Regions from separate parts of the Paenibacillus sp. Y568 genome, predicted to be linked through region 1. Evidence: a T-box and tRNA genes for the amino acid it is inferred to sense, from the RefSeq annotation. Region 1 holds a T-box; the other holds one or more tRNA genes.
What was found. A T-box is a leader RNA that pairs with one kind of tRNA and senses whether it is charged. The one in region 1 lies ahead of AC1D7X_RS08505 (valine--tRNA ligase), so its partner is inferred to be a tRNA-Val.
Positions count from the first base shown of each region.

Region 2: it encodes a tRNA-Val, which carries the amino acid that the T-box ahead of AC1D7X_RS08505 (valine--tRNA ligase) is inferred to sense. The anticodon was not compared.

Region 1 covers NZ_JCAIUM010000004.1:340,115-344,545, forward strand. The annotation lists gene AC1D7X_RS08495 (RluA family pseudouridine synthase) at 1-653, shown strand, start outside; gene AC1D7X_RS08500 (LysM peptidoglycan-binding domain-containing protein) at 783-1,982, shown strand; T-box leader at 2,136-2,413, shown strand; gene AC1D7X_RS08505 (valine--tRNA ligase) at 2,473-4,431, shown strand, end outside.
Region 2 covers NZ_JCAIUM010000001.1:400,159-404,589, forward strand. The annotation lists gene AC1D7X_RS01970 (MBL fold metallo-hydrolase) at 1-738, shown strand; gene AC1D7X_RS01975 (DUF3892 domain-containing protein) at 799-1,038, opposite strand; gene AC1D7X_RS01980 (GNAT family N-acetyltransferase) at 1,152-1,595, opposite strand; gene AC1D7X_RS01985 (hypothetical protein) at 1,932-2,126, opposite strand; tRNA gene AC1D7X_RS01990 (tRNA-Val) at 2,296-2,367, shown strand; gene AC1D7X_RS01995 (GNAT family N-acetyltransferase) at 2,613-2,918, opposite strand; gene AC1D7X_RS02000 (restriction endonuclease) at 2,966-3,457, opposite strand; gene AC1D7X_RS02005 (WGxxGxxG family protein) at 4,060-4,359, shown strand.

The DNA of each region.
Region 1 (4,431 bases):
AAGTTCTTTATGAAGATGACTTCTGTTTAGTTGTGCACAAACCGGCAGGAATGACTGTGCATCCCGATGGGCGTAAGGGTGAGGTTACACTCGATCATATTGTTGCAGCTCATTATGAGGGTATGGGTGAAGAGGTCGCGGTTAGACATATTCACAGACTTGATCAGAACACATCAGGTCCGGTTCTATATGCAAAGAACGAATGGGCTCAACTAAAGTTAGATGAGGACATGCGTTCCAAACAAATTGAACGAAAGTACATTGCTTTTGTTGAAGGGCATGTTAGCCCGGATATTTCCGTGATTGATCTACCAATCGGAAAAGATCGACATCACGCTCAGCGTCGACGTGTTTCTCCTACAGGGCAATCAGCGATCACTCGTCTACAAGTGAAAGAACATTATCAGAATGCGAGCCTTGTTCACCTCGAACTGGACACAGGACGTACGCACCAAATACGTGTTCATTTAAGTCATCTGGGTCATCCCTTGTTAGGTGATTCGTTGTATGGAGGAAATAGTAGCGTTATGAACAGACAGGCACTACATGGAGAAAAGTTGTGTTTCACGCATCCGTTTACTAGAGAATACATAGAAATTGAAGATCCGTGGCCGGCAGATTTGAGTGAATTACAGCATGTTCTAAGAACGTAAGTCAAAGGATAATGGTAAAAGAGTCATGCTCTTCTTTTTAAAGCATATAGATAAAATGAGTTAAGAAAAAATGGGCTCATGCCGTGAGACGACTCATGGTTATAATATGCCGAAAGGAGGACGTTACCTGTGTTTGACCAGTCCTACGGTTTGCGCTTTGATATTTATGAACGTATTCAATTGTCAGAAGAAGTGGCTGGAATTGCGGAACTTGAAGAAGTTGAGATGTTACCGCATATTCAGGTAATAAGTCAGGAAGATCAAGCTACACTCCGAGGTCATTTGATCCTAACCGGATTGTACAGAGGGGAAGGCGAGGAGAGCGGAACTGAGCGACTTGAACATTATATTCCAGTTGAAATCACCGTTCCTCTTAACCGGGTAACTTCTTTGGATGAGATTGCTGTAGAAATCGAGAATTTCGACGTGGATCTTTTATCTAAGAGAAGTCTTAACGTTACTGGGGTATTGTCTTTACGAGGAATTGAAACGCTTCCTAGTGATACGCCATCCTGGAATGTGGAAGATTTCACGGTCGTTCATACACCCGAATGGCAAACAGATCAAAGTGAAGCTTCTCGGCCAACTAGTGAGGATGTCACTTATGTAAATGTAGATTCCTCAGAAGAGCATTTGTTAGAGAGAAATGTACCTGAGGTGTTATTCGCTCAAGATGAACGTGTTCATGAAGTCATTGAAGCTCAAGAATCAGTGCAACATACGGAGGATGAACTTGCTCGTCATAAGGATCACTCTAATGTATGGAATATTGGCTTCAAGGATGAGAATGAAAATTCTACAGTGAACGAAGTATCCGCAGAGACCTTCCTCGAAGAGGTAAATGAGCCTTCTCCAGTATATTCATTGGAAAATGAATTGTTTGAGGAGGACTTAAATCCGGCTGCAGCATCACCTGAATTCACACAAAGTGAAGAGAATGAGGAGAAAGCAGAGTTAAGAATAGGTTTTGGTAGTAAAAAGGAGCCGTCTGCTAATTCACAAGATAACGTGGGCTTATCGTCAATATTGACCTCCAGTCGATCGCGAACGCTCAGAGATCAAGAACAACAAGCGCAAGAGGAACAACTTATTGCTCGGGAAGAAGAACAGAATCAATCGACTAGCGAAGATGTTCAATGGAAGAGCCTATTCCTTGGAGGTGCATCTGAGAAGACGCCATTTAGTAAAGTTCGTCTATGCATCGTACAAAGAGAAGAGACGCTAGATCTCATTGCAGATCGCTACCAATTGAGTCCTAGAGAACTACTGTTATATAACCGTCTATCAGAGCAGACGATAGAAGAAGGTCAGATCCTGTATATTCCATAACATGTGAAATGGCTCTTTTTTAAGTCCAACCCCGTACATTTTTCTTGTGTACGGGGTTTCTTGTTATTCTATTCCGTATATTTCCTTAGAAACGGGTGAATGGGAAGTTGACTATGAGCGTTTTGAACGTTATTATTACAGTAGAATATTTAACAATAAACTGTGAACGGGAAGAGTAGTTGGGTTGCCCTTCAGAGAGCGGAATTGTAACGCTGGAAGATTCCGCAGGATGCAGCCAAACGAAGGTCGCCCTGGAGTTGCCTATTTGAATACTTGAGGTTATCCTCAATAGCATAGAATATGGCCGGTTGCAGCCGTTATCTGTATGAGTGTCATGATTTGTATTGTTATAAGCCTGAACATAATGGCTTATTATTTTACTTACCATGAAACAAAGGTGGTACCGCGAAAGATAACCTTTCGTCCTTTGAGGGCGAGAGGTTTTTTTGTGTTCTTAGATATTCTGAAGATGTAATGGAGGGTGTTAATTATGACGGATAATGAGACTAAGATCACTACTGAAATGCCAACAACGTATGATCCGAAATCTGCTGAGCAGAGATGGTACAAGTATTGGATCGACGGTGGCTTTTTCAAAGCAGGCCAACGACCAGAAGCAGAACCCTATACAATTGTAATTCCGCCACCCAATGTGACAGGAATGCTTCATATAGGTCATGCTATGGATTTCACGATGCAAGATATACTCATTCGAACCAAACGGATGCAAGGTTATGACGCTTTATGGCTTCCTGGAACGGATCATGCGGGTATAGCTACACAGACCAAAGTTGAACAGAAACTGCGTTCCCAGGGATTATCCCGTTACGATCTTGGAAGAGAAAAGTTTCTTGATCAGGTGTGGGAGTGGAAAGATCAGTATGCGAATACAATCCATGAACAATGGGCTAAGATGGGCTTATCTCTGGATTACTCAAGGGAACGGTTCACATTGGATGAAGGGCTATCTAAAGCTGTTCGTGAAGTCTTTGTAAGTTTGTATAAGAAGGGTCTTATTTACCGTGGTAAATATATTATTAACTGGGACCCCGTTGCACGTACAGCTCTTTCTGATATTGAAGTAGAGTATAAAGAGGTACAAGGACATCTCTATCATCTGAAATATCCTTTGAAAGACGGAAGTGGTCATATTACTGTTGCGACTACTCGTCCTGAGACAATGTTAGGAGATACAGCTATTGCTGTTCATCCTAAAGATGATCGTTATAAAGATATGATTGGCAAAATGGTTGTACTACCCATCGTGGGTCGTGAAATACCGATTATCGCCGATGATTATGTTGAACAGGAATTCGGAAGTGGTGCTGTGAAGATCACTCCTGCCCATGATCCTAATGACTTTGAAGTAGGACAGCGTCATCAGTTGGAACAGATTAGTGTTATGGACGATACGGGCACTATGAATGATCTAGCAGGCCCATATGAAGGTCTAGATCGCAGTGACTGCCGTAAGCAGATTGTTAAGGATTTGCAAGAGCAAGGTGTTCTTATTCAGATCGAAGATCATGTTCATCAAGTTGGACATAGTGAACGTACGGGAGCTGTAGTTGAGCCGTACCTTTCTACGCAATGGTTTGTTAAGATGAAGCCATTGGCTGAAAAAGCCATTGAGGTACAGAAATCAGGTAAGGGTGTTAACTTTGTACCGGACCGTTTCGAGAAAATCTATCTGAATTGGATCGAGAATGTACGTGACTGGTGTATTTCAAGACAACTCTGGTGGGGTCATCGTATTCCGGCATGGTATTGTGAGTCTTGTGGTGAGCTTCATGTTGCACATGATGATGTTACTTCATGTACGAAATGTGGAAGTACCGAACTTAGACAGGATGAAGATGTACTTGATACTTGGTTCAGCTCAGCGTTGTGGCCTTTCTCAACATTAGGTTGGCCTGATGATACAGAAGATTTGAAACGTTACTATTCAACGAATGTACTCGTTACGGGATATGACATCATTTACTTCTGGGTAGCTCGCATGATCTTCACTGCGCTTGAATTTACGGATCAGATTCCATTCCAAGATGTATTAATGCACGGTCTTGTTAGAGATTCCGATGGACTGAAGATGTCGAAGTCGCTGGGTAACGGGGTAGATCCTCTAGAAGTTATCGAGAAATATGGCGCGGATGCTATGCGTTATATGATTTCTACAGGTAGTACACCTGGTCAAGATCTTCGTTTCCGTTGGGAACGCGTTGAACAAGCACGTAATTTTGCTAATAAAATATGGAATGCTTCTCGATTTGCACTTATGAATCTAGAAGGGTTCACATTTGAAGATATTGATATCAGCGGAGAACTACAAACGTCTGATCGGTGGATTCTCCATCGCCTAAACGAAACTTCACGTGACATTACGCGTCTAATAGATGCTTACGAGTTTGGTGAGACAGGACGACTGTTATACAACTTTATATGGGATGAC
Region 2 (4,431 bases), on a different contig from region 1:
TTGGACTTACAATTGCAAATGCTTGGAACCGGAAGCGCCTTTTCCAAATTGTATTACAATAACAATGCATTAATATCAGATGGTTCATTTTCGCTTCTAATTGATTGTGGCGTAACCGCTCCACGTGCTCTTCATCATTTGGGGATGTCTTTTGACGACATTGATGCTGTATTTATCACTCATATCCATGCAGATCATGTTGGTGGACTAGAGGAACTTGCTTTCAAAATGAAATTTACTTATAAACGCAAACCCATAATATATATAACTGAAGAACTTGCTCATACGTTGTGGGAACACTCTCTCAAAGGTGGGTTATATCAGACAGGGGAAATATCCTCACTAGAAGACATATTTGAGGTTCGCCTTCTTCAGCCGTTGAAGCCTTATCACATATCGGAGCATCTTACCATCGAACTTATACCTACTGAACATATACCAGGGAAAGCAAGTTATTCTCTATACATTAATGAAAGTTTGTTTTACAGTTCTGACATGACGTTTGATCCCACATTACTTCTCCAACTTGTTCAAGAGCGCGGGTGTCGAACTATTTTTCATGAATGCCAATTAAGCGGTCCTGGAGAAGTTCATACCACTCTGGAAGAACTCCTTACTCTTCCCTTAGAAGTTCAGAAGAATACTTATCTGATGCATTACGGGGACGAGAAAGATGACTATCTGAGTGAGATCGGTGACATGACCTTCTTAGAGCAGAATCTTATCTATCATTTATAATAAAAAGCCAGCTGTACCGCCCATGTAGGGGGAACAGCTGGCTTGCTGATGGTGTCTACATCATTCAAATGTAGGGAGTTGATCCAAGTTGTTGGATGGATCTCCATCCGCGTCTCCACGAATATAGGTTTCTCCATCTCTACCTTTAAAAGCATTCACACCGGCAATCGCACCTGCCTGTACTTCCTGAAGTGCTTGTTCATAGGCCAATACTCGACCAGATGATGTCTGAAATGCTGTTAGATCACCATCACCGTTCTTCTGTACTGCAACGAATTGTTCACGTCCTGGGGTTCCCATATCAATCGCTCCTTTAGTTAATTTGCCAATGAAGTTTAGGGCATTCGAGTAGGTTACCCAGCACATGCTAATTTAATGCATCCATTTCAAGATAGTTCAAGTTGGAGTTTAGATTATAATTCCTTTTTCATACGAACATGTAATATTCCCGCATCATCAAAAGGTTCCTTCGAGATCACTTCATATCCCTGCTTCGCATAAAAGGATTCTGCCTGACACTGTGCATCAAGTATCGCATATTGCAATCCAAGTTCCTTCGCGAACTTGTCCATTGCCATCAACAGTACTTTACCGAAACCCTTCGTACGATACTCCTTCGTGACAGCAATACGTTGCATTTTGGCCGTGTTCTCATTGTAATAAATAATTCTACCCGTAGCCACATATTCCCCATTATCGTAAATTAATAAATGATGTACCTTGGGACTAATCGTATCATATTCATCCATTTCAAGACTTAGAGGGACATGTTGCTCCTCTACAAATACCTTTTTCCGAATTTCCAGTCCATACTGCAGCTGTTCCTCCGTGTTAACATGAATGATCTCTGCAGCCATTTCATTTCCCACTCCTTCGGTCCACAATCTATTCAACTTCTAATCGAATCATTATACAAAAAAAAATTTTTGATGTATAGTTTGGATAATGTCTACATTTACTATACCCTTATAAAAGGAGCTAAATCTCTTATGGGAATTACGATTGCAATCGTTATCATTATGTCGATCGTCCTTATTTACTCATTCTATTTTGTTACCAAAATGGGTTACTCCCGTAAGTGGGATGAAGACGAATAGTCACAACATTAATAATATAAAAACACGAAATCCCCTTAGACTGATCCAAGGGGATATTTCAAATCTTCATTTCTCATTTCTTCGTCGTATCGTTCTTTAGGGTGGAGAGATCTCTGTCGTCGAATATACCTGCTCGCCAACATCCTTAGAATATACATCCTGCATGACAGGCGCAGTAGAGGTGTCCAACCTTTTTAATTGAAACGTGGATTCGTCCCGTTCTATAGAACAACCTGCAAGTAACACAAACAGACACCCTCCAACTATTAGACCATATATCTTATTCCGCATTGTGCCACTTCCTTATAGATTGATATAATCTTATTGTGGGCTCTTTGAATTTTTTTTAAACCTAACATTCTCACAACCCCATCCCCACAACAAACGATTCTATCTATAAAATGAATTGACACCCATCTCACCTGCTGGTATGATTATCCTTGTATTTACATACTATTTCGATCTGTTAGCTCAGCGGGAGAGCACTATCTTGACAGGGTAGGGGTCAATGGTTCGAATCCATTACAGATCATTACTGAGAACCCTTGCGTAGCAGGGGTTTTTCTATTTCTGTCATTCTAATTGAATTCATTAATAGAAGTAAAAGGGGCCTACACGCTAGTAGGCCCCTTTATATGTATGAAATTAAATATAATTTAAATAGCAGTAAAGAGAAAAAAGTACCTTTCCTTGCTGCTGAACATATAGACCCACTACGCGGCGCGGGCAAGTTCCCTATTTCCTCTGCTAAGTTTTATTTCCAGTCTTTAGTCATACTTATAAAATTATATGATTGTAATTCAGTAATACCCTTCCTTGTTCGATGATTTCTCTAAAAAATTTCGATCCGTAACCCTGTCCTGTCATTGAAGGTTTCATTTGAACTCCAACTGCTAATATTTCTTCCCCTTCATCGTTCACATCATAAAACTCACAATTTCCTATTAAATTTTCTTTATCATCAATTACTGAAAATGCTCTTTCTGAATTGAAACTTTGCTTAAATCCATCAATTTTTTCTTTTTGGATATTGTTATCATATTCCATCATAAGCCCAAGTAATGAATTCATAGCTAATATCATCTCAATCAAAGCCTCACGATAAATCAGGTTAACTCGGTTTGATTTCGCTAATTCATAAGCTGCGGCCGTATAATCACCTTTCGATACAACCCAAGCTTCGTAGCTTTATAATGAGCAATCGAAGCCTGCGCTTCTTGCACAGCCTTGATCCCTACGTTTTTACTATATCTCTTGGCTTGGACAACACTCCTCTTGCCATCCTTCTGTATGAGAAGATCTGCCCCGTAATCTCCAGTTGCCTTACTTACCTCGATTTTATATCCTTGAGCTCGTAACAAATGTCCCAGATAGTTCTCGAATTGGATCCCTTCCATCTTATCTATTTCAGCAATCCCTGACTTTTTCAGGCGTTCCTCATGCTTCTTTTTTCGTAAGATAAGAATAGCGGTGATAATAGCCATAACAAGAACGCACACAATGACTGAAGCCTGAACTGATTTAGTTAAAATATAAGTCCCCGCAAGCGAACCTATCAATGGAAGGGCCCTGATCTCTTGTGTAAATTCTTCCTGTTTTGTTTCACTTTTCCTCCCAGCCAATTGGACAACCTCCATTGAAGACCGAGTATATTCCCACTATTCTCCATATAGGGGTAAATCACCCTTTTTGACGCAGAACTTTAGACCTACGAGAGAATCAATATGGGCAAAAGAAAAAGCAAAAAACTGCAGCTCATCTTCCATGATCTCATCTATTTATTCTTGCCTAAGTGTCATCGGGTATTGACTAACCCAATCTGCCTTTATGGTTTTGTATTTGGTATAATCTTTCCGAGGTTAAATTGATGAATGGTAAAACATTGGTTACTATTTTGGTTATTGTTTTGCTGTTAATTGGCGCTTGTTCTTTAGTCGTGGCTTATTTTATGACTTCAGTTGATCTTGGTCGTCCTGATAATATTTAACCGTTGTGATCATCGGGCTATCCCTTGTAAATGTATGTACTGTCTTGTCTCTTCTTTTATTAACTTAATATAAAAAGAAAAGCACCACAAAAATGCATCACCTCTTTCGTTATTGAAATTCCATTCAGCCCAACCAGTTAAAGAATTATGAGAATAGTAACACTTGTTATGGGAAAGATAATATTGGCACATGCACCTCACCAAATAAGTCATAAATTTCGGAAGGAGGAACATTCAATGAAAAAAATCCTTGCGTCTTTTTTAGCTACATTGAGTATTGCTTTGGTTCTTGTGTTTCCTGCATCTGCAGCAAACAACAACATGAATACTAACGACATGAACACAAACTACAGGAATACAGACAACATGAACACGAACCATATGAACACGAACGACATGAACACGAACGGTATGAATACTAACAGTTACAGAGCTACTGCTACAAACGATGACAATGGAACCGATTGGGGATGGCTTGGATTACTTGGTCTTGTAGGCCTCGTAGGTCTAAGACGCCGCAATCCAGAAACTCATTAAAAAAATTTTCTCACGACCCAATTTATCGGATAACAACAAAAGAATCCATCAGAAATAAACTGATGGATTCTT